Regions from separate parts of the Rhodopseudomonas boonkerdii genome, predicted to be linked through region 2. Evidence: predicted binding sites of a transcription regulator. Region 2 holds the regulator's gene; each other region holds the start of a gene.
What was found. Region 2 encodes PhoB, which activates phosphate uptake and scavenging genes when phosphate is short. Its sites were predicted from a motif close to TGTCATNNANCTGTCAT; they were not measured.
Positions count from the first base shown of each region.

Region 1 (5,422 bases), 110 kb from region 2:
TGGCGTTGGCCTGCCTCGTGCCGAACAGCACGGCGAACACGGCCATGGCGAGTGTCACCACCAGCGCCATGTCGCCGACGATGGGGATGCCGGCGATGGCCTTGTCGTCGCCGAGGATGGTCTCCAGCGAGGAAGCGACGGCTTTGAGTTGCAGCGCGATATAGGGCACCGAACCGATGATGGCGATCACGGCGACGGTGGCAGCCACCGCCTGGCTCTTGCCGTAGCGGGCGGCGATGAAATCGGCGATGGAGGTGATGTTCTGCGATTTGGCGAGACCGATCACCTTACGCAGCAGAGGCGCGCCGAAGACGAACAGCAGGACCGGGCCGATATAGATGGCGATGAATTCCACGCTGGTGCGACTGGCGACGCCGACCGAACCGAAGAACGTCCATGAGGTGCAGTAGATCGCCAGCGAGAGCGGATAGATCATCCTGCCCGCGAAGCCGCGCTCGAACAGGCCGAGCCGGTCGCCATAGGAGGCGACGCAAAACAGGAACCCGATATAGAGAAGGGCGGCGGCGATCACGCCCCAGTCGTGCAGCATGCGTAAAGCTCCGTGGGAATTGGAAACTAGCGCGTTGCGGGGAGCGGGGCGACAGGCATTTGGCGGGAGGGTTTATGGGGCGCTTGCTTCACCTCCCCTCCGGCGAGAGGTGTCCGTGCGTCATTACGATTACCGGTCCCATTTCTCGCAGAACGCCTCGATATCGGCGTTCTGGAAGTCGCCCAGCCTTTCGATGATGGTCTCGAACGGCCAGTTCCACCATGCGATGCGGGCGAGGCGGGTGGCGATCTCCGCCGGGAAGCGCGGGCGGATGAGCTTTGCCGGGACACCGCCGACGATGCTGTAGGGGGCGACGTCGCGGCTCACCACTGCGCCGGCCGCGAGCACGGCTCCATCACCCACGCTCACGCCCGGAAGGACGATGGCGCCATGTCCGATCCAGACGTCGTTGCCGATGGTGACGACGTCATCGCGCCAGTTGGCGAAGAAGCCGGCGTCGCGCGTGGCGTCGGCGCTGTAATATTCGGGACAATAGGTGAAGCGGTGCAGCGACGGGCGGTCCATCGGATGGTTGGGTGCGCCGATGCGCACCGAGGCGGCGATGGCGCAGAACTTTCCGACCCGCGCATCGGCCACCGTGCAATTGGGGCCGAGATAGCTGTAGTCGCCGAGCGAGGTATATTCGACATGGGTGTTGTCGAGGATCTCGCAGCAGGCGCCGATCGTGACCTCGCGTGAGGTGACGGTGGGATGGATGAAGGTTTTCGCGAGCTTGGGGGCCTTGGGCGTGTTCTTGGGCGTGTCGGTCATGGGTCTCGATCCGAAAAGCATCGCGTAGGGCGGTTGGATGACAGTTCGATAACGGCTGAGACGGCGCACAGTCGTAGGGCGGATGAGCGAAGCGCAATCCGCCGGCCGAGGTGACAGCTGAAACGCCGCGGCGGATTACGCCTTCGGCTTATCCGCCCTACGGCAGCGCATAAAAGCTGATCATGATCACTATCAGCCACGCTGCGATGCCGGCCGCAATCGCGAGACGGTAGTCCATCGATCCGATGGTCAGGTAGCAAACGCCGAGAAAGGCGAGATAGGCCGGAATGGTCTTGGCGCCGGCAACGCAGGCCTCGCGAAAGCCGGAGGCCTCGCCCTTGGCGCCGACGATGGCGAGCGCGATGATGGCGAAGGTCGGGAACAGCGGCAGGATGCCCGGCAGCGTGTTGCCGCGCTTGGACAGAAAGGCGATCAGCGCCGTGAGCAGGCCGCCGAGAATGCCTTTCCAGATGATGTCCAAGGGGGAGCTTCCTGTTGATGCGGTGATCGTAGCCCGGATGGAGCGCAGCGCAATCCGGGAATCAGAGCATCGGCATATCGCCGGCCCCCGGATTTCGCTGCGCTCCATCCGGGCTACAAGGCGGAGACTTACTCCGCCGCCAGTGCCTTGGCGCGCAGCGGCATGCCGAGCTGGTCCCAGACCTGCAGCAGCGCTTCTGCCAGATGATCGATCAGCACGTCGTCATGGTAGGGCGACGGGGTGATGCGCAGGCGCTCTTCACCCTTGGCGACGGTGGGATAGTTGATCGGCTGGATGTAGATGCCGTGGTCTTCCAGTAAGAGATCGCTGGCCTTCTTGCACAGTTCTGCATCGCCGACGAAGACCGGCACGATATGGGTGTCGGTTGACATCACCGGAATGCCGGCAGCAGTGAGCACGGCCTTCAGGCGCGCGGCGCGGTCCTGGTGGCGTTCGCGCTCCCAGCTCGACGTCTTGAGGTGCTTGATGGCAGCGGTCGCGGCGGAGCAGATCGCCGGCGGCAGCGCTGTCGTGAAGATAAAGCCCGGCGCATAGGAGCGCACGGCATCGACGATGTCGCGGCTGGCCGCGATATAGCCACCGAGGCAGCCATAGGCCTTGGCGAGCGTGCCTTCGAGCACGTCGATGCGATGCATGACGCCATCGCGCTCGGCGATGCCGCCGCCGCGCGGGCCATACATGCCGACGGCGTGAACCTCGTCCACATAGGTCATGGCGTTGTAGCGCTCGGCGAGATCGCAGATCGCAGCCAGCGGCGCCACGTCGCCATCCATCGAATACAGGCTCTCGCAGGCGATGAGTTTCGGCCTGTCGGGATCGGCGGCCTTCAGCAGTTCCTCGAGATGGGCGACATCGTTATGGCGGAACACGATGCGCTCGCAGCCGGACTGGCGGATGCCTTCGATCATCGAATTGTGGTTCAGCGCGTCCGAGAGAATGAGGCAGTTCGGCATCAGCTTGGCAAGCGTGGAGATGCCGGTCTGGTTCGAGACATAGCCCGAGGTGAAAAGCAGCGATGCTTCCTTGCCATGGAGATCCGCGAGCTCTTCCTCGAGCTGCACCAGCGGATGATGGGTGCCGGCGATGTTGCGGGTGCCGCCGGCACCGGTGCCGACGCGGGTCGCGGTCTCGACCATGGCGCCGACCACTTTCGGGTGCTGGCCCATGCCGAGATAGTCGTTGGAGCACCAGATGACGACGTTGCGCGGGCCTTTGGGCGTGTGCCAGACCGCGTGCGGGAACCGGCCGGCGATACGTTCAAGATCGGCGAAGACACGATAGCGGCGCTCGTCATGGAGACGGGAGAGCGCATCGCTGAAGAACTTGCTGTAATCCATCGGAAAAACACCCAAAACGGAACCCGAAACCCAGCTCAAGCTCCGTTTTAGAGCCTTTCCAGACGGACTGTCGAGGCGCAATTGGGCAAATTGCCCAACGGTTGCTCGCTCTCCTTCCCGATGTCCCGGACGCGATGCAATGCGCGGTGTTGCTTTGCAGAATCGGGATCGTAACGAACGCCGGAGCTTCGTGCGGTCCCGGCTAGGATACCGCACCGCGTCCGGGACATGAGAGTTCGGTGACCAGACTAGATCGCGCTAAACCGCAGCAAGCCGTCGCTGCACAGTTCCTGGCTCAGCCGGCCCTCCGCGAGCATATAGTTGACATGGGCGATCAATTCGCCGGCGGCGAAGCCGGTCTGGTGAGCGTCCAGCTTGTGCTTGTGAAACACGACCGGCACGAGCTGCGCTGACGTCTTGGCCCCGGTGCGACAGGCATCCGCGATCATCTGACAGCGTTCCTCGTGATGCTCGGCGAGCTGCCTGATCCTGATCTTGAGGCCGTAGAACGGCACGCCATGACCCGGCAGCACCAGCGCATCATCGGGCAGCGCGGTTGCGATGGCATCGAGCGATGTCAGATAGGCGCCCAGCGAATTCTCATCGGGCTCATGGGCCCAGACGCTGACGTTGGGCGAGATCTTGCTCAGCACCTGATCGGCGGAAAGATAGATATTGTCGGCGGCGCTGTAGAGCGTGACCTGATCGGGCGAATGGCCAGCACCGGTGATGATCTGGAAATTGCGCACGCCAATCGTGAGGGTATCGCCATGGCTGAGCCGCCGATAGGCGGCGGGCAGCGGCACGGTGCGCTTGAGATAGTCCTGGCCGCGGCCGAGCAACTGCTCGGTGATATCGGCATCCATGCCATGGCGCCGGAAGAACTGGCGCATATTGACCAGACGTTCCTCGGTGCGGCGGTTCTGATGATAGACGCCCTGCAGATATTCGACCTGCGACATGTAGAAGGGACAGCCGAAGCGCTGCACGATCCAGCCGGCCTGGCCGACATGGTCGGGATGTGCATGGGTGACGATCACCTTGCTGATGGCGATGCCTTTGAGCGGCCCGTCGAACAGTTTCGTCCATGCAGCAATGGTGGCGTCATTGCCGAAGCCGGTGTCGACCATGGCCCAGCCGTCGCCATCGGCAAGCAGATAGATGTTCACGTGGTTGAGGCGGAACGGCAGATCGAGCCGGATCCATTTGATGCCGGGGGCGATATCGACGACCTGATCAGGGCCCGGATGGCTTTCGATGGGATAACGGAGGTCGTCTGCTGGCTTCGCTTCAGAAGGCTTGGCGCTGGCGTCTGTCATCGTCTTTTTGTCCTTTGCATCCGGCTTAGCGGGCGAAGGACCCCTGCGCCAGCCCCTAATTGGGCGGCGCAGGGCATGGGTGAGGAGCGTTTTTGTGTATCAGCGACCCGTGTCCCGGACGCGGCGCAACGCGCAGCGTTGCTCCGCAGAGCCGGGACCGTAACAACCGCCGTCGTTCCTGATGGTCCCGGCTCTGCGAAGCGGCACTTCGCGCCGCATCGCGTCCGGGACACGATTCGATCGCAGCTAGCTGTCTCTACGCGCTGGCGCGCATGGCGGCCGGCGCGGCTTCCGTGGCTGAGATGCCCGAGGTCATGCCGAGGCGATCCAGAAGATTGGCGTCGCGATCGGTCTGCGGGTTCTTGGTGGTGAGCAGCACATCGCCGATGAAGATCGAATTGGCGCCGGCGAGGAAGCACAGGGCCTGCAATTCGTCGGTCATGTATTGCCGTCCCGCGGAAAGCCGGACCACGCTCTTCGGCATCATGATACGCGCCACCGCGATCATGCGGACGAGGGCGATCGGATCGGGACGCTCGGCCGTGTCGTTGACCGGCACGCCCTTCACCTCGTTCCAGAGATTGATCGGCACCGAGTCCGGATGATGCGGCATGTTGGCAAGCAGCAGCAGCATGCCGAGGCGATCCTCGACCTGTTCGCCCATGCCGATGATGCCGCCGCAGCAGGTCTTGAGGCCCGCCTCATGGGCGCGCGACAGCGTGTCGATCCGGTCCTGCATCGTGCGCGTGGTGATAATCTTGCCGTAGAATTCCGGCGAGGTGTCGACATTGTGATTGTAGAAATCGAGACCGGCGGCGTGCAGGCGTTTCGCCTGATCGTCGGTGAGCATGCCGAGTGTGGCGCAGGTCTCCATGCCGAGCGACTTCACTGCGCTCACCATGTCGCAAACGCGATCGAGATCCTTGTCCTTCGGGTTGCGCCA
Region 1 is NZ_CP036537.1:751,631-757,052, forward strand. Features, by position in the region: gene E0H22_RS03525 (PAS domain-containing hybrid sensor histidine kinase/response regulator) at 1-550, opposite strand, end outside; gene E0H22_RS03530 (DapH/DapD/GlmU-related protein) at 680-1,321, opposite strand; gene E0H22_RS03535 (GlpM family protein) at 1,479-1,802, opposite strand; gene hemA (5-aminolevulinate synthase) at 1,931-3,160, opposite strand; gene E0H22_RS03545 (MBL fold metallo-hydrolase) at 3,409-4,479, opposite strand; gene bioB (biotin synthase BioB) at 4,736-5,422, opposite strand, start outside.
Region 1: E0H22_RS03530 (DapH/DapD/GlmU-related protein) is a predicted target of PhoB. The motif match lies at 1,359-1,375, and genes of this name have one in related genera.

Region 2 (5,422 bases):
GGCCGTTGATGACGGGCACGGTGGCGTTGTTCGCCAGCTCCATCAACGCGTCATGATTGAGGATGCGGATCATGATGATGTCGACGAAGCGCGACAGCACGCGCGCCGTGTCGGCAATCGTCTCGCCGCGGCCGAGCTGCATTTCGGCACCGGTGAGCATGACGACTTCGCCGCCGAGTTGACGCATGCCGACCTCGAAAGACACACGCGTGCGCGTCGAGGGCTTTTCAAAGATCATCGCGAGCGTCTTGTTCTTCAGCGGGCGATCGGGATCTGCACCATTGCTCTTCAACCTCGCCTTCATGGCACCGGCTGCGTTGAGAATGTTGCGGAGTTCGTTGGCCGGGACAGCCGTGAGATCGAGGAAGTGCCGTGGAGTCGTGCTCATCACACGGCTCCCTTTGCGAGCACGACGCAGGCCTGCTCCAGGCGCTGCACGGCTTCGTCGATATCGGACTCGGTCACGATCAGCGGCGGCAGGAAGCGCACGACATTGTCGCCCGCGCCCACGGTGAGCAGCTTGGCATCGCGCAGCGCACCGACGAGGTCAGCAGCAGGCACCACGGCCTTGAGGCCGACCAGCATGCCTTCGCCGCGCACTTCTGACAGCACAGTAGGATAACGATCCACCACGCCGGCGAGTTTCTGTTTCAGCAACAGCGCCATCTTCGTCACCTGATCGAAGAAACCGGGCTTCAGCATCACATCGAGCACGGAGTTCGCCGCCGCGACGGCGAGCGGATTGCCGCCGAAGGTGGAGCCATGCGAGCCCGGCGCCATGCCTTCAGCCGCAGCGGCGGTGACAAGGCAAGCACCTATCGGGAAACCGCCACCGAGTGCTTTGGCCAGCGACATCACATCCGGCGTCACGCCAAGACGCTGGTAGGCGAACAGCGTGCCGGTGCGGCCCATGCCGGTCTGCACCTCGTCGAAGATCAAAAGGATGCCATTCTTGTCGCACAGCTCGCGCAGCGCCTTGAAGAACACATTGGACGCAGCCCGCACGCCGCCTTCGCCCTGCAGCGGCTCGATGAGGATGCCGGCGGTCTCCGGACCGATCACCGCCTTCACCGCATCGAGATCGCCAAGCGGCACCTGGTCGAAGCCTTCCAGCGGTTTCCCGTAGCCTTCGAGATACTTGGCGGCGCCGGTCGCGGCGAGCGTGCCGAGCGTGCGGCCGTGGAACGCGCCTTCAAAGGTGATGATGCGCGTGCGCTCGGGATGCCCCTTGGAGAAATGATAGTGCCGCGTCACTTTCAACGCGCACTCCATCGCTTCCGCACCCGAATTGGCGAAGAACACGAAATCAGCGAACGAATTTTCGCAAAGCCGCGCGGCGAGGCGCTCACCATCCGGGCTCTTGAACAGGTTCGACATGTGCCACAATTTGGTGGCCTGCTCCTGCAGCGCTGCGACCATATGCGGATGCGCGTGACCGAGCGAATTGACCGCAACACCGCTGGTAAAATCGAGATAGCGCTCGCCGGTCGTCGAGATCAGCCAGGCCCCCTCACCGCGCTCGAACGCCACATCTGCGCGCGCGAAGACAGGCAGAAGGTGAGCCTGAGAAATTTGCGAGGATGGTGCGTTGCTGGTCATAACGGTTCCGATCAATCAGCCTGTGGCCCCCACCGATGTCGGGCACTATCGATGACAACAGTGCGACACGGGGCAGCGGACCCTCAAAACGAAACGTGCCGCCCTTCTCGGGCGGCACGCGCGCGATATTCTATGGGGGCCACCCGGGGTGTCAACCGCGCATAGTGGCTTTCAAGCCACCCCGGGGCGCACAAAAAGCCGCTTTTTCTGCTTGGTTGACACAAAGCATGTGGATGTGACTCGGCCGACTCTTGCGCGTGAGTCGCGGCATCATGTAGTTTTTGGCTTGTCGGATACGACATCTCGTGCGGCAGTAGACCCTTATACACTATCGGTACGGCGTAAGGCCGGAAGCAGTCATGCATCCGGTGAGCGCTAAGGGATTCTGACAGCGAGGTTTTTGACGATTTCAAGTCGCAGCGTCGGAGCCGATCCGGCCCGACGCCTACGAAGGGATTTGGCGATGACGGTAATCACTTGGACCGACGATCGCGTCGAACAGCTGAAGAAACTCTGGGAGGGCGGCCTTTCCGCCAGCCAGATTGCAGCGGAACTCGGTAACGTCACCCGTAACGCCGTGATCGGCAAGGTGCATCGGCTCGGCCTGTCCGGCCGCGCCAAGAGCCCTTCGTCCGCCGCGCCGCGCCCGCGCAAGCCGCGACCGGCCCAAATGGTGCGAATGCCGCGCCCCGTGGCCCGTGGCAACACTGCGCTGGCGCACAACTACGACGTCGAGATGGAGCCGGATCCGATCGCGGTCGACAATGTGATCCCGATCAGCCAACGCCTGCAGCTCGTCGAACTCAGCGACGCCACCTGCCACTGGCCGGTCGGCGATCCGGCCAGTTCCGATTTCTATTTCTGCGGCGGCAAGGCCGTGGCGGGCGCTCCTTACTGCGCGCACCATTCGCGCATCGCCTATCAGCCGGCAGCGGATCGCCGTCGCACTGCACCGAAGCCGCCGCGGTAAGCGAAAGAGTAATGAGCTAACAAAAATGCCCGGCGACGAGCCGGGCATTTTTCGTATTTTGCTATCGGGAAGAGCCATCATCTCCGCCCTCATAGTGAGGAGGCGCGCAGCGCCGTCTCGAACCATGAGTTGTGGGCGTTCCGTATCCATCCTTCGAGACGCGGCCTACGGCCGCTCCTCTGGATGAGGGCGAACCGTATGGAAGCAGAGTTACTCCGCCGCCTTGTCGAAACGATCATCGAGCGCATAGCCGGCGCCGCGAACGGTGCGGATCGGATCGGGCTCGCCGGCCGGATTGAGCAGCTTGCGCAGACGACCGATGTGAACGTCGACCGTGCGCTCATCGATATAGATGTCGCGGCCCCAGACACTGTCGAGCAGCTGTTCGCGGCTGAACACGCGGCCGGGATGCTCGAGGAAGAACTCAAGCAGCCGATATTCGGTCGGACCAAGATCGATCGGACGCGACGCACGGACGACCCGGCGCTTGTCGCGGTCGAGTTCGATATCGCCGAAGGCAAGTACGGTGGCAAGACGTTCCGGTGCCGCACGACGCAAGAGACCCTTCACACGGGCCAGCAACTCCGGGACGGAGAATGGCTTGACGATGTAATCGTCCGCGCCGGTGGCGAGGCCACGAACGCGCTCGCTCTCCTCACCGCGGGCGGTGAGCATGATGATCGGCAGCGCCTTGGTTTCCGGCCGCGCCCGCAAGCGACGGCAGAGTTCGATGCCGGACAACCCCGGCAGCATCCAGTCGAGGACCACGAGGTCCGGTACGCGCTCTTTCAAGCGGGTGTCGGCATCGTCGCCGCGGGCAACCGTCTCGACATCGTAACCTTCGGCGTCGAGATTGTAGCGCAGCAGTGTGGTCAGAGCTTCCTCGTCTTCCACTACCAGAATGCGCGCGTTCATATGGCTCGTTCCTATCTTTCGTTCAGGGACGTCGCGGCGAGCCTCAGCTCGCCGGTGTCGCAAAGTTGGTCATGTCGCCCTTCGGACGCTTGTCGACCATCTGCTGACCTTCGATCATGTAGAATACGGTCTCGGCGATATTGGTCGCGTGATCGCCAATCCGTTCGATGTTCTTGGCGCAGAACATCAGATGGATGCAGAACGAAATGTTGCGCGGATCTTCCATCATGTAAGTGAGAAGCTCGCGGAATAGCGACGTACAGATCGCGTCGATTTCCTCATCGCCCTTCCATACGCTCATCGCTGCCGGCAGGTCATGCGCGGCATAGGCGTCAAGCACCGCCTTGACCTGGGTATTCACCAGATCGGTCATATGCTCGAGGCCGCGGATCAGCTTCAGCGGGTGGAAATCGCTATCCAGCGCATTGACACGCTTGCCGATATTCTTGCTGAGATCGCCGATGCGCTCGAGATCCGTGGCAACGCGAAGCGCGCCGACGATCTCGCGCAGGTCCACCGCCATCGGCTGACGCTTGGCGATGGTGAGAACGGCACGCTCTTCGATCATCCGTTGCAGCTGGTCGATTTCCGCGTCGGTCGCCACCACGCGCGCGCCCAGGGCTACGTCACGGCGGATCAGGGCGTCGACGGATTCGACGATTTGACGCTCGGCGAGGCCTCCCATCTCGGCGACGAGACGGGTCAGTTCTTGAAGATCGTCGTCGAAGGCCTTAGTCGTATGTTCAAAAGCCATAGCTCAATCCTCTCGCGAGTTGATCGCGTCAGCCGAAACGGCCGGTGATGTAATCCTGAGTGCGGCGGTCGCTCGGCGAGGTGAAGATCTTGTTGGTCTGATCGAATTCGACCAGCTCACCGAGATACATGAAGGCGGTGGTGTCGGAGACGCGCGCCGCCTGCTGCATGTTATGGGTCACAATGGCGATCGTGTACTGATCCTTGAGTTCGTCGATCAGTTCTTCGACCTTGGCGGTCGAGATCGGATCGAGCGCCGAGCAAGGTTCGTCGAACAGGATCACTTCCGGACGCACCGCGATGGTGCGCGCGATGCACAGACGCTGCTGCTGGCCGCCCGACAGGCTGAGGCCCGAGGCGTTCAGCTTGTCCTTGACCTCGTTCCAGAGCGCACCGCCACGCAGCGCCTTCTCGACGCGTACATCCATCTCCGCCTTGGAAATCTTCTCATACAGGCGGATACCGAAGGCGATGTTTTCATAGATCGTCATCGGGAACGGGGTCGGCTTCTGGAACACCATGCCGATACGGGCGCGCAGCAGGTTGAGATCGAGCTTCGGATCCAGAATGTTCTGGCTGTCCAGCATGACCTGGCCTTCCGCGCGCTGCCCCGGATAGAGGTCATACATGCGGTTGAAAATGCGCAACAACGTGGACTTGCCGCAGCCCGACGGCCCGATGAAGGCGGTGACGCGGTTGGTGGCGAGATTCAGGTTGATCTTCTTCAGGGCGTGGTGTTCGCCGTAGTAGAAATTCAGATCGCGCACGCTGACCTTGGGACGCGCATCGGTCTGCGGCATGAGCGACGGCATCGAGACGCCGGGATTGCCGGCGGAAAGAGAGAGATCACTCATTTTGCTTTCCTCTCGGCGCCGAGAATGCGCGCGCCAATGTTCAGGGCAAGGACGGTCAGGGTGATGATCAGCGCACCGCTCCAGGCGAGCTGCTTCCAGTATTCGTAGGGGCTCTGGACGAAGTTGTTGATGGTCACCGGCAGGTTGGCCATCGTGCGTGAGAGATCCAGGCTGAAGAACTGGTTGCTCAAGGCAGTGAACAGCAGCGGCGCGGTTTCACCAGCGACGCGGGCAGTCGCCAGCAGCACGCCGGTGATAAGGCCGGCACGTGCCGCACGATAGGCGATCCGCTTGATCACCAGCGAGCGCGGCAGCCCAAGCGCCGAAGCCG
Region 2 is NZ_CP036537.1:645,696-651,117, reverse strand. Features, by position in the region: gene argF (ornithine carbamoyltransferase) at 1-388, opposite strand, end outside; gene E0H22_RS03030 (aspartate aminotransferase family protein) at 388-1,599, opposite strand; gene E0H22_RS03025 (GcrA family cell cycle regulator) at 2,063-2,569, shown strand; gene phoB (phosphate regulon transcriptional regulator PhoB) at 2,780-3,484, opposite strand; gene phoU (phosphate signaling complex protein PhoU) at 3,528-4,238, opposite strand; gene pstB (phosphate ABC transporter ATP-binding protein PstB) at 4,267-5,091, opposite strand; gene pstA (phosphate ABC transporter permease PstA) at 5,088-5,422, opposite strand, start outside.

Region 3 (5,422 bases), 900 kb from region 2:
TGCCGGCCCGCTGGCCTTCGATGACAGCGGCATAATCGTTGGCGATACGCAGATTGACCTTCACGCCCAGCTCCTTCGAAAGATAGGAGGTGAACGGCGTCCAGCGCTCGGTGACGCCCGAGGCGTTCTCGGCCGGCACGACGGCGAAGGTCAATTCCGGATACTTGGCCTTGTAGTCCTGCGCGGAGGCAGAACCGGCAGCAAAGGCGAGCACGGCGGCGCCGAGCACGATGGAGCGACGATTGATCATGACAATCCCTGCGTGGTCTCTAGAGGTGACGGAGTTTCTTATTGGTAGACGGAACGTCTATCGCCGCGATGACATCGCGCGCCCGAAATACGGGCAGACGTCATCGCGCCAATTCGGTCAGGCGACGGCAGCCGCGCCGTATTCCGGCACACGCGCACCGGCCGGTACATGCACCGGCGCCGATCCCATCACCTCATCGGCTTCGAGATCGTAGAGTTCGCGTGCGATATGTTCGGTAAGCTGGGCAGGCACACCGTCGAACACCACACGACCGGCCGACATGCCGATCAGGCGGTCGCAATAAGCGCGAGCCAAGTCGAGCGAATGCAGGTTGCACATGACGGTGATGCCGAAGTGCTTGTTGATACGCAGCAGCGCATCCATGACGATGCGGGTATTGCGCGGATCGAGCGAGGCAATCGGCTCGTCGGCGAGGATGATGTCGGGCTGCTGGACCAGCGCGCGGGCAATGGCGACGCGCTGCTGCTGACCACCCGAGAGCTGGTCGGCGCGCTGCGAAGCATACTGTGCCATGTCGAACTGTTCGAGTGCAGACATCGCCATCGCGCAATCCTGCTCGGGCCACATCTGGATCAGCGAACGCCATTGCGGCATGCCGGCCAGACGGCCCATCAGAACATTGGTCAGCACATCGAGACGGCCGACGAGGTTGAACTGCTGGAAGATCATCGCCGACCGTGCACGCCACTTGCGCAGCTCACGGCCCTTGAGAGCCGTCACATCGAGGCCATCGAAGATGATGCGGCCGGATGTCGGCTCGGCCAGACGATTGATCATGCGCAGCATTGTCGACTTGCCGGCGCCGGAACGCCCGATCACGCCGACAAAGGAACCCGGCGCAATCGTATAGTTCGCATGATCGACTGCCGCCTTGGCGCCGAAGCGGCACGTCAGGCCTTCGACTGCAAGCATGAGTAACTCCAGCGTTAACAAACATTGCACGCCTATCGTTCGCGGATGACAGCGATGTGACGTCACTGTCACAATGCCCAACCCGCAGCCTTGCAGCCGACGCATGCAAAATTTCATTCACACGTCACCTCGCTGTCACGAAACGGTCTGATGACGTGCCCGCAAGCAGCAAGTCATGGATGTGTCATGGTTGGAAAGATGTTGTCGCTCGATCCCGTCATCGAGCCGAGCGCCAGACTGAAGGACGTAACGTTCGGCCGCTATAACGAAGTAGGCGCGCGCACCGTGCTGCATGAAGTCTCGATGAGCGACTATTCTTATGTGGAGCACGAGTCCCAGATCGCTTACGCGACCATCGGCAAATTCTGCTCGATCGCATCGCTGACCCGGATCAATCCCGGCAATCATCCGATGCAACGCGCGTCGCAATCCCATTTTACATACCGCGCCAGCGCTTATTTCCCCGGTGAGACCGACGACGCGGCGTTCTTCACATGGCGTCGCGAGCACCACTGCACGCTCGGACATGACGTCTGGATCGGCCATGGCGCTGTCGTGCTGCCAGGTCGGCAGGTGGGCACCGGCGCGGTCATCGCCGCGGGCGCCATCGTCACGAAGGATGTCCCGCCCTATACGATCGTCGCAGGCAATCCAGCGCGACCCATCCGCCGCCGCTTCCCCGAAAGAGTGGAACAGGGATTGATGGATCTCGCCTGGTGGGACTGGGACCACGAAACCTTGCGACAGGCGCTGCCGGATTTTCGTGCCTTGTCGGTGGAAGAGTTCTTGAGCAAATATAAGGGCGTCGAAGCGACGCAGCAGATGGACGCGACATGACTGAACTTTCTATCGAAGGCGGACGGACCTTGCTCGGCCGGGAGATCGGCGAAACCACGCTCGCAATCTCGGGCGGCTGCATCGCGGATGTCGGCAACGCTGCCTATGGTGCGCTCGGCATCGACGCACGCGACCTGCTGGTGATGCCGGGTATCGTCGATATCCACGGCGACGCGTTCGAGCGCCAGTTGATGCCGCGCCCCGGCGTCGATTTTCCCGTCGATGTCGCGCTGATCGACAGCGACAGACAGGCCATCGCCAACGGCATCACCACCGTCTTTCACGGCACCACCTGGTCCTGGGAGCCGGGTCTGCGTGGCGCCGAGAACGCCCGTGGCTTGCTGTCGGCAATCGAGACATTGCGCCCACGTCTTGCGGCAGATACCCGCTTTCACCTGCGGCAGGAAACTTTCAATCTTGACGCCGAGGACGAGATCATCGGCTGGATGAAGGATGGCCGCATCGACCTCCTCGCCTTCAACGATCACATGGATCTCACCGGCATTTCCAAGCCGGCGAAGCGCGCAAAGATGATCGAGCGCACCGGCCTCAGCGTTGCAGCTTTTGATCAGCTGGTCGATCGCGTGCTGTCCCGCGCCGATCAGGTGCCAGCCTCGATCAGGCGGCTCGCCGAGGCTGCCAATGCGAACGATGTGGCGACACTATCGCATGATGACAACAGCCCCGCCATGCGCGCCGGATTCCGCGATCTCGGCGTTCGTATTGCGGAATTCCCGATCAACGAGGAAACCGCCATCGCTTCCGCAGAGGCCGGCGACTTTATCGTCTATGGTGCGCCGAATGTGGTGCGCGGGGGCAGCCATACCGGCTGGACCAAGGCTTCCGACATGATCGCCAAGGGCCTGTGCTCGGTGCTGGCGTCGGATTACTATTATCCTGCGCAATTACTGGCAGCCTTCCGCCTTGCCCATGATGGCATTCTCGCCCTGCCGCAGGCCTGGTCGCTGATTTCTGCAGCACCGGCACAGGCCGCCGGCCTCGCCGATCGCGGCGAAATCGCGACCGGCCGCCGCGCGGACATTCTGCTGATCGACGACAGCGTGGCGCTGCGCCCGCGCATCGTTGCAGTCATAGCCGATGGCAAGCTCGCGCATCTCACCGATGCCGGACGACTGCGTCCTGCGACAACCATGCCGCACAAGGCTATTGCCGCCGCGTAACCGGACTCTATGCTGCGGCAATGAGTGAATATCCGAGATATGCGATCTATTTCGCGCCCGACGCCGACCGCGCACTGACCCGGTTCGGCGCCGAAACTTTGGGTTACGACGCCTATAGCGGCCACGAGATCGACCACCCCAAGAACGTCGTCGCCGAGTTTCCCGATTGGACCAGCATCACCGCCGATCCGCGCAAATACGGGTTTCACGGCACTCTGAAAGCTCCCTTCCCGCTTGCCGGAAACAAGAGCGAAAGAGACCTGCTCGCTGCCATCGAAGAGTTTGCCGCGAAGCCACGCGAGATTCCGATCGTCGCGCCTGTTATACGCACCATCAGCGGCTTTATAGCCATTGTACCGGACGAAACCGATGACGATCTGCAATTGCTGGCCGAAGCCTGCGTGCGCGATTTCGACTCGTTTCGTGCTCCGATGAGCGCGGAGGATCGCGCCCGCCGCAAGCCGGACGCGCTGACGCCACGCCAGATCGAGCATCTAGACGCCTGGGGCTATCCCTATGTGTTCGAGGATTTTCGCTTCCACATGACACTGACCAGCCGCCTGACTGAGGAACGCGGCGCGGCGGTGCTTACGCTGCTGCAACACCGCTTCGCCGAACTCGACATTGACGAATTGGCAATCGATAGTATTGCATTGTTCCGGCAGGACAGCGCAACGACACCTTTCCGCATCATCAAACATGTGGCGCTGACTCAGGACTAGGCGCTAGCGCCTACGCCAGACAAGTAACGTGCCCTTTGCGGGCACGTTGGCTTCCAGTCGGATATCGGTTGCTTCCCTCTTGAGCAACTCGAAATGCGGCTCGGCCAGGCGCGTGACATAAGCCTCCGCATGCGCGAAACGGCCCGACGGCAGAATCTCGAAGTCATTCATGGCGTTCTCGATACTGGCCGCAAACAAGCCGCCGGCCGTCATCGCCTGAGCGACCGCGGCCATCAACGCATCAAGCTTGCCGAAATAGATCAGCGTATCTGCAGCGAAGATGAGGTCGAAGGTCGCGGGATGCTTTGCGAGATAGGCAAGCGCTTCGGCATGCGTGAGCGTATCGTAGATTTTCCGGCGCGCGGCCTGTTCGAGCATCCGTGCCGACAGATCGACGCCGCTGAGTTTGTCGACGACCGGCTCGAGATATTCGCCGGCGAGGCCGGTACCGCAACCGAGATCGAGCGCGTGAACGAATGAGGCGTGATGGCGCCGAACCAAGGTCGCCAGGCGCTCCGGCACGCGGTAGCCGAGGACGTTGACCAGCTTGTCGTCAAAACCGTCGGCAAAGGCATCGAAATGCGCCTCGACATAGGCGGGCGGCACGCCACTGATGGGGCGGCCGGCGACCGCATCGTTGAGATGTCGTTGCACCGCATCATCGGGATTCGCCGCGAGCAGCAATTCGCCGAGACTTGCGGCGGCATCGCGATGACCGTACGCACTGAGCAGACCGAATCCGTCGCGGATCACAATGTTGATCGGCTCGGCTTCGATGCCCGCGAGCGCCGGGTAGTTGGTCAGCGCCTCATCGATCTTGCCGGCGATGAACGACGCGTAAGTCCGGGCGCGCGCATGACAGCGCCGACTGTCCCCTTCAAGCGGCATCGCCCTCAAAGCCAGTTCAAATGCTTCGACACTCGCCGAGAAGCGACCGATCAGGTAAAGTGACTTTCCAAGCAGCACATAAGTTGTCCCATCTGCCGCACCGGCAGAGACAACCGCTTGCAGCTCCGCGGCAGCGTCGCCATATCGCGCCGACCTGAAATAGGTAACGCCGAGCCCGAAGCGGGCATCGACGAGACCGCCATCGCACGAAAGCGCCTGCAGAAAGGCACGTTCTGCAGTGACGACATCGCCGGCGGCATCCGCCGCCACAGCGCGACGAAGCCATGTTTGCCCATCTGCTGTGCCATTGGCGGAAAAGTTCACCATCAGAAATCGCCTCAACACCGGGCCGAGAGCCTGGAGACAACGTCTCCACTTCGAATCAAAACCACGCTTTCATCTAGACGTGCAGCGGTTGCGCGGAAAGCCGCATCGATGGCACAGATGCGGTGCTGGCCGCGCGCAATGTTGAACCTGATCCACCCTTCGTTCGACTATAGACGTGCTGTACGCGCATCTTTCCCGAATGCATAGCGACCATCGAAACAGAAATGCATCGCATTTCATGTTTCCCAACATTCGAGAAGCGCAGGGCCACACAATTTCGACGC
Region 3 is NZ_CP036537.1:1,544,284-1,549,705, reverse strand. Features, by position in the region: gene phnD (phosphonate ABC transporter substrate-binding protein) at 1-250, opposite strand, end outside; gene phnC (phosphonate ABC transporter ATP-binding protein) at 368-1,183, opposite strand; gene E0H22_RS07240 (LbetaH domain-containing protein) at 1,370-2,020, shown strand; gene E0H22_RS07235 (alpha-D-ribose 1-methylphosphonate 5-triphosphate diphosphatase) at 2,017-3,201, shown strand; gene E0H22_RS07230 (DUF1045 domain-containing protein) at 3,222-3,923, shown strand; gene E0H22_RS07225 (class I SAM-dependent DNA methyltransferase) at 3,927-5,138, opposite strand.
Region 3: phnC (phosphonate ABC transporter ATP-binding protein) is a predicted target of PhoB. The motif match lies at 1,229-1,245, and genes of this name have one in related genera.

Region 4 (5,422 bases), 1.0 Mb from region 2:
GGAAGCGCATGCTGACTGTGCCGCGCAATATCTGCCGGGCGGCCATGCGCCGGCCGTCGGCGACAAGCGCGTGCAGCCAGCGCTTGCTGCCACACTGCGCCGTGTCGCCCGCGAAGGGCGCAACGGTTTCTATCAGGGACAGGTGGCCGACGACATCATCACCACGTTGCGCGCCGTCGGCGGCGCCCATGAGGCCGACGATTTCGACGCACAGCGCTCGGACTACGTGACGCCGATCTCGACCAATTATCAGGGCTATGATGTCGTCGAGTGCCCGCCCAACGGTCAGGGGTTGGCGGCGCTGATGATCCTGCGCATGCTGGCGGGCTTCGACATCAAGAGCTTGAGCGAGGCCGACCGCATCCATGTACTCGCCGAGGCGACCAAGGCGGCCTATCGCACCCGCGATGCCTATTTCTGCGATCCGGCGATTGCGCCGACCGATGTGGAACGCTTCCTGTCGGACAAGTTCATCGGTGACCTCCGCGCCAAGATCGACATGAAGAAGGCATCCCCGGAAGAGGAATGGGATTCCGTGATCCACAAGGACACGGTGTATCTCACCGTGGTCGACCGCGATCTCAATGCGGTGTCGCTGATCAATTCGCTGTTCGGCCCGTTCGGCAGCGGCATCTATGCCAAGAAGTCCGGCGTGCTGCTGCATCATCGCGGCTGGAGTTTCCGCGCCAAGCCCGGTCACGTGAATTCGCTCGGCCCGCGCAAGCGGCCGATGCATACGATCATCCCGGGCATGCTGATGAAGGATGGGCGCGCGGTGATGCCGTTCGGTGTGATGGGCGGGCATTATCAGGCCACCGGCCATGCCCAGTTCATCTCCAATGTGCTCGACCTGAAGATGGACATTCAGGAGGCAGCCGAGGCGCCGCGCTCATTCGCAACCAACAATGTGCTGCAGCTCGAAAAGACCATCTCCGAGGCCGTGCGCAACGATCTCGTGGCGCGCGGCCATACACTGCAGATGATGGATACCGGCATCGGCGGCGCCCAGGCGATCCGGATCGATTATCAGCGCGGCGTTCTTCTTGGCGCATCGGACCACCGCAAGGACGGTATGGCGCTCGGCTTCTGATCGAAAGCAATATTCGTCGAGGATGGAACAGCTGATCGGTAAGAACGTTCGCCAGATTCTCAGTTCAGGGCGGCGTCCGGCCTTCACCCGCGTTCCATAGTGCATCGAGTCCGCTGCGGTAGTTCGGGTTCCGCAGGCCGATACCCAGTTCGTTCTTCAGCCGTGTATTGGAAATACGGTTGTTCGATGCGTAGAAGCTGCGGGCCATCGGGCTGAGATCGGCGGTCTCGAAGGCCTGTTCGGGAGGCGGCGGAATCTGCATGAGGCCGGCCGCGTAAGTGACGATATCCTGCGGCGGCGCTGGTTCGTCGTCGCAGACATTCCAGATGCCGGCATGCGGATGTTCGGCAGCGGCTGCGATCGCCCGCACGATGTCGTCGACATGAATGCGGTTGAATACTTGCCCCTGTTTAACGATCCGATGCGCGCTGCCGTTGGCGAGATTGACAAGCGCGTTACGACCGGGGCCATAGATGCCGGCAAGGCGAAGAATGCGAAGGCGATCCCCGCACGTGTTTTGCCACGCCGTCTCCGCGCGAACGCGCAGGCCGCGACGGGTGTCGTCATGAACAACGGCCGCGGTTTCGTCGATCCACGCACCGGCATGATCGGTGTAGATGCCGACGGTCGAGAGATAGATCACGCGCGCTTGGTTCCCCGCGATCTGCTCTCCGAATTGCGCCAGCACGGGATCACCGCTTTTTCCGGGTGGGACCGAAGTCAAAATCAGATCGGCGCGCGCGATACGCTCCGTGATTTCTGGGGCGGCATGCGCATCGTCGAATAGAAGTATATCGAGCGGCTCATCTGCGAGAGATGCGTGGCGCTCTTCGGTGCGTACTGTGCCGGCGATCTCGGCAAAAGCAGCGGCATGCATGCGGATGAAGTAAAGACAGCTATAGCCAAGTCCGAAAACGAACAGACGTTTGCGCAAGATAAGTATCCATATTTGGTCGTCATCGCCGGATGACGTGCTGACGACAGCAATGGCACAAGGACAAGACGAGTGTGTCTTCTCCGTCCGTCTTTGTCATCTGATTGTCATTTAATCCAGATTTCTATTCCGGTGTTGTGGTGCTTGCTGCCGTTGGCTTGCTTCGATAAGAACGACGCAATGCAGCATCGCACAATCGCGACGTTGTGTCGGGTTGTTTCATTCGAAGTCCGCAGGATGCGTCTCAGTCAGCGTTTGGGTGACCTGAATCCGGGGAGGGGCTTCGATGCGTTGGCACGGGGTCTTGGTCGCTTGCGCTCTGGATGCCGCATTCAGGCGTTGATGGTGATCGCTGCCATCCTTGCAGGCGGTGCTATAGTGTCGGCGATCGCGGCGAATGACGATCCACATCAGCATGCATCGATCAATTTCAAGATTCCGAGCCAGCCGCTGGCGGCCGCACTGCAGACCTATAGCAAGGTCACTGGCGTGCAATTGCTCTATGAGAGCGATGCTGCCGGGAAGCGTCTCTCGGTACCGGTCGAAGGCGAGTATACGCGCGATGCCGCCTTGCGCATGCTGATTGCGGATACGGATCTGGTGATCCGCTATACGCGTTCCAACTCCATTACGTTGGTGCCGGCGTCTGCCGATCCCGACGCCCCGCCGGAAGCCGTATTCGGCGGGCAGGTCGATCTCACCCTCGACACCCTGGTGGTGCGCAGGCAACGACCAAGCAGCGATCCGTCGCAGTTGCGTGCTTATAGTGGCATTATCCAGTCCGACATCCAGCACGCGCTGCGTAAGGACGCGAAGACACGCAACGGCGCTTACAGTGCGGGCATCAAGCTGTGGATCGATAACCCGCGCACCGTGCGCAAGACCGAATTGTTCCGGTCGTCCGGCGATCAGGAACGCGACGAGACCATCGCGCGTGTGCTCGAGGGCATGCAGGTGAGCCAGGCGCCGCCAGCCAATACGCCTCAGCCCGTCACGGTCATGATCACGGTACGCTAGAGATGGCGGGCAAGCGATCATCGACGATCTGGCAGAGATCCGGAGATGCAGGATTGGATCCTGATTTCGATCTCTATACGGACTCCACATCCGGCACGTGGCGCTGGTTCGTCGGCAGTGCGGTGCTCGTGCCTGTGCTGGTGGTGGCGGGCGTCTACTGGCTGCATCAGGTGCCGGTCGGTCCGGCCGCTCGGCAAGGGCACTCGACGATACAGGTCGAGCTGATTGCAACGCCGTCCCCTGCAATGGAGGTCAGGCAGGCGTCGGTGCAACCAAATCCGCCGATTGTCGATTTCCAGACGGAAGCCAAGATCTCGGAGCAGAGTGTCGCGCCGGTTGAGCAGGAGATTGCTCCGCCGCAACCGCTGATGCGACCGCAACCGGCTGCTGCCCCGGCCCAGAGACCGGCAGGGGGCGGACAACGGCAGGCGATTTCTGCAGGAGCGGCATCGCGCTTTCAGCAGCAGTTACAAACGCATATCGAACGCTACCAACGCGATCCCGGCGCGAGTGGGAAGGTGCTCGTGCTGTTTGCTATGCGTCGGGATGGCACGCTGGTCCGCCTCGACGTGAAAACGAGTTCAGGACGGGCGCTGCTCGATCAGGAAGCGATGGAAACGATTCGGCGCGCGCAACCGCTACCGCGTATTCCGGCCGAGATGCCCGATCTCATTACGGTGTTGCTGCCTGTTGCATTTGATGCACGCTGAACGAAATCCTGCCGCCCCGGGAAATTGGTTCGTTGTTCCGTAATCAATTTGTCATGAGCGGACGGTAACACCCTGCCTGCTGAGGTCGTGATCGGTTCGTGTACAAGGCGGTAACCGTTGAGTGGGGTAGATCGTACAACGTTGCGCGACGTCCTGGCGGCCGATTATACCGGCCTTTTCAGACGTTTGACGCGAAAGCTCGGCTCCTCGGAGCTAGCGGGCGATGCCCTGCAGGAAACTTTTCTGCGCGTCGAACGGATGTCGAATGCTCCGGCGGTCCAGAGCCCGAAAGATTATCTGTTTCGCATCGCGCTCAATGTTGCCACCGACCGTCGCCGAGTCGAACAGCGTCATCTTAGCCTCGATGCTGTCGACGCATTGCTCGACATTCCGGATGATACGCCAGACGCTGCCGCAGTCATGGAGGGGCGTCAGGATATCGAAGCCCTCGATCGTGCGCTGGCGGAATTGCCGGCGCGTGCGCGCCAGGTGTTCATGGCTGCAGTTGTGAAGAAGCAGCCGGACCACGAAATCGCCGCGCAATTGGGCGTGAGTGTCAGAACGGTTGAAATCGATCTGCGCAATGCGTTGAAGCATTGTGCGCAGCGGCTTGACCGCACTTTGATCAGACGGACCGGGGGGCCCCGCCCGCGCTAACGATCGAAGGACCTGCCGCTCATGGCAGGCGAGGACTCCGGCAAGATTTCTCTTTACGGGTTGTTGCTGGAGTTGGCTCGAAACTATCGGGCCACAAAAATCTGTGCCATTAAGCGACGATTCGGCTGCGGGATAGCGTGGCCTCAACCGTCTATTAATCGAGAAGGCACTGTCATCCATTTCGATTCGTCACGTCGGAAACCGCGACATCAATGATCCGCATCATTTCTTCAGTCCAGTTTCTAAACGTCTCAGCGCGAGAGGCTATCGCGTTGATCGTGGGCTGCTGGTTGTGCCCGGGTGACTGAGACGAAGGACGATAACGATTTGCTCGATCGGGCAATCGACTGGGTTGCATTGTTGCGCTCGGGGCGAGCGACCGTTGGTGATGCCGAGCGGTTGCAGCGCTGGCGTGCGCTGAGTCCTGCGCATGAGGCGGCATTCCGGCAGGCTGCGCGCATTTATCGCGATCTTGGCGTTATGGGGACAGAGCTCGAGCGCCGGAAGGTTCGGCCGTTCGTGGCCCGGCGCGTCGTCACGCGGCGCGCATTGATCGGCGGTGCGCTGGCTGCTTCCGTTGCGGGCTATATGGTGGTGAAGCCGCCGCTGGAGCTGTGGCCCTCGCTGGCGGAAATGTCAGCGGACTATCGCACGGCGAAAGGCGAACAGCTTGATGTCGCGCTGACGGATAATGTGTCGCTCAAACTCAATACGCAAACGAGCGTGGCGGTTCGTGGTAGCGGTATCAATCCCCGCATCGAGTTGATTTCCGGAGAAGCTGCAATCAGTTCACGGCGTCTCGTGTCAGAGCCGCTGGTGGTGATTGCTGCGGATGGCCAGATCGCGTCATCGGCGGGGGAAGTGAATGTCCGCTGTATTGATGGTGTCGTGCTCGCCGTCTGTATTCAGGGTTCGATCACTGTGAGTCATGGCGGACGCAGCGTCGAGCTGACCAGCGGCCAGCAGATTGCATATTCAGCGTCGGAGCCGCTCGGTAAGCCTGTCCCCGTCGCC
Region 4 is NZ_CP036537.1:1,648,753-1,654,174, forward strand. Features, by position in the region: gene ggt (gamma-glutamyltransferase) at 1-1,090, shown strand, start outside; gene E0H22_RS07705 (Rossmann-fold NAD(P)-binding domain-containing protein) at 1,155-1,967, opposite strand; gene E0H22_RS07710 (STN domain-containing protein) at 2,370-3,041, shown strand; gene E0H22_RS07715 (energy transducer TonB family protein) at 3,095-3,751, shown strand; gene E0H22_RS07720 (RNA polymerase sigma factor) at 3,938-4,408, shown strand; gene E0H22_RS07725 (FecR family protein) at 4,709-5,422, shown strand, end outside.
Region 4: E0H22_RS07710 (STN domain-containing protein) is a predicted target of PhoB. The motif match lies at 2,119-2,135, and genes of this name have one in related genera.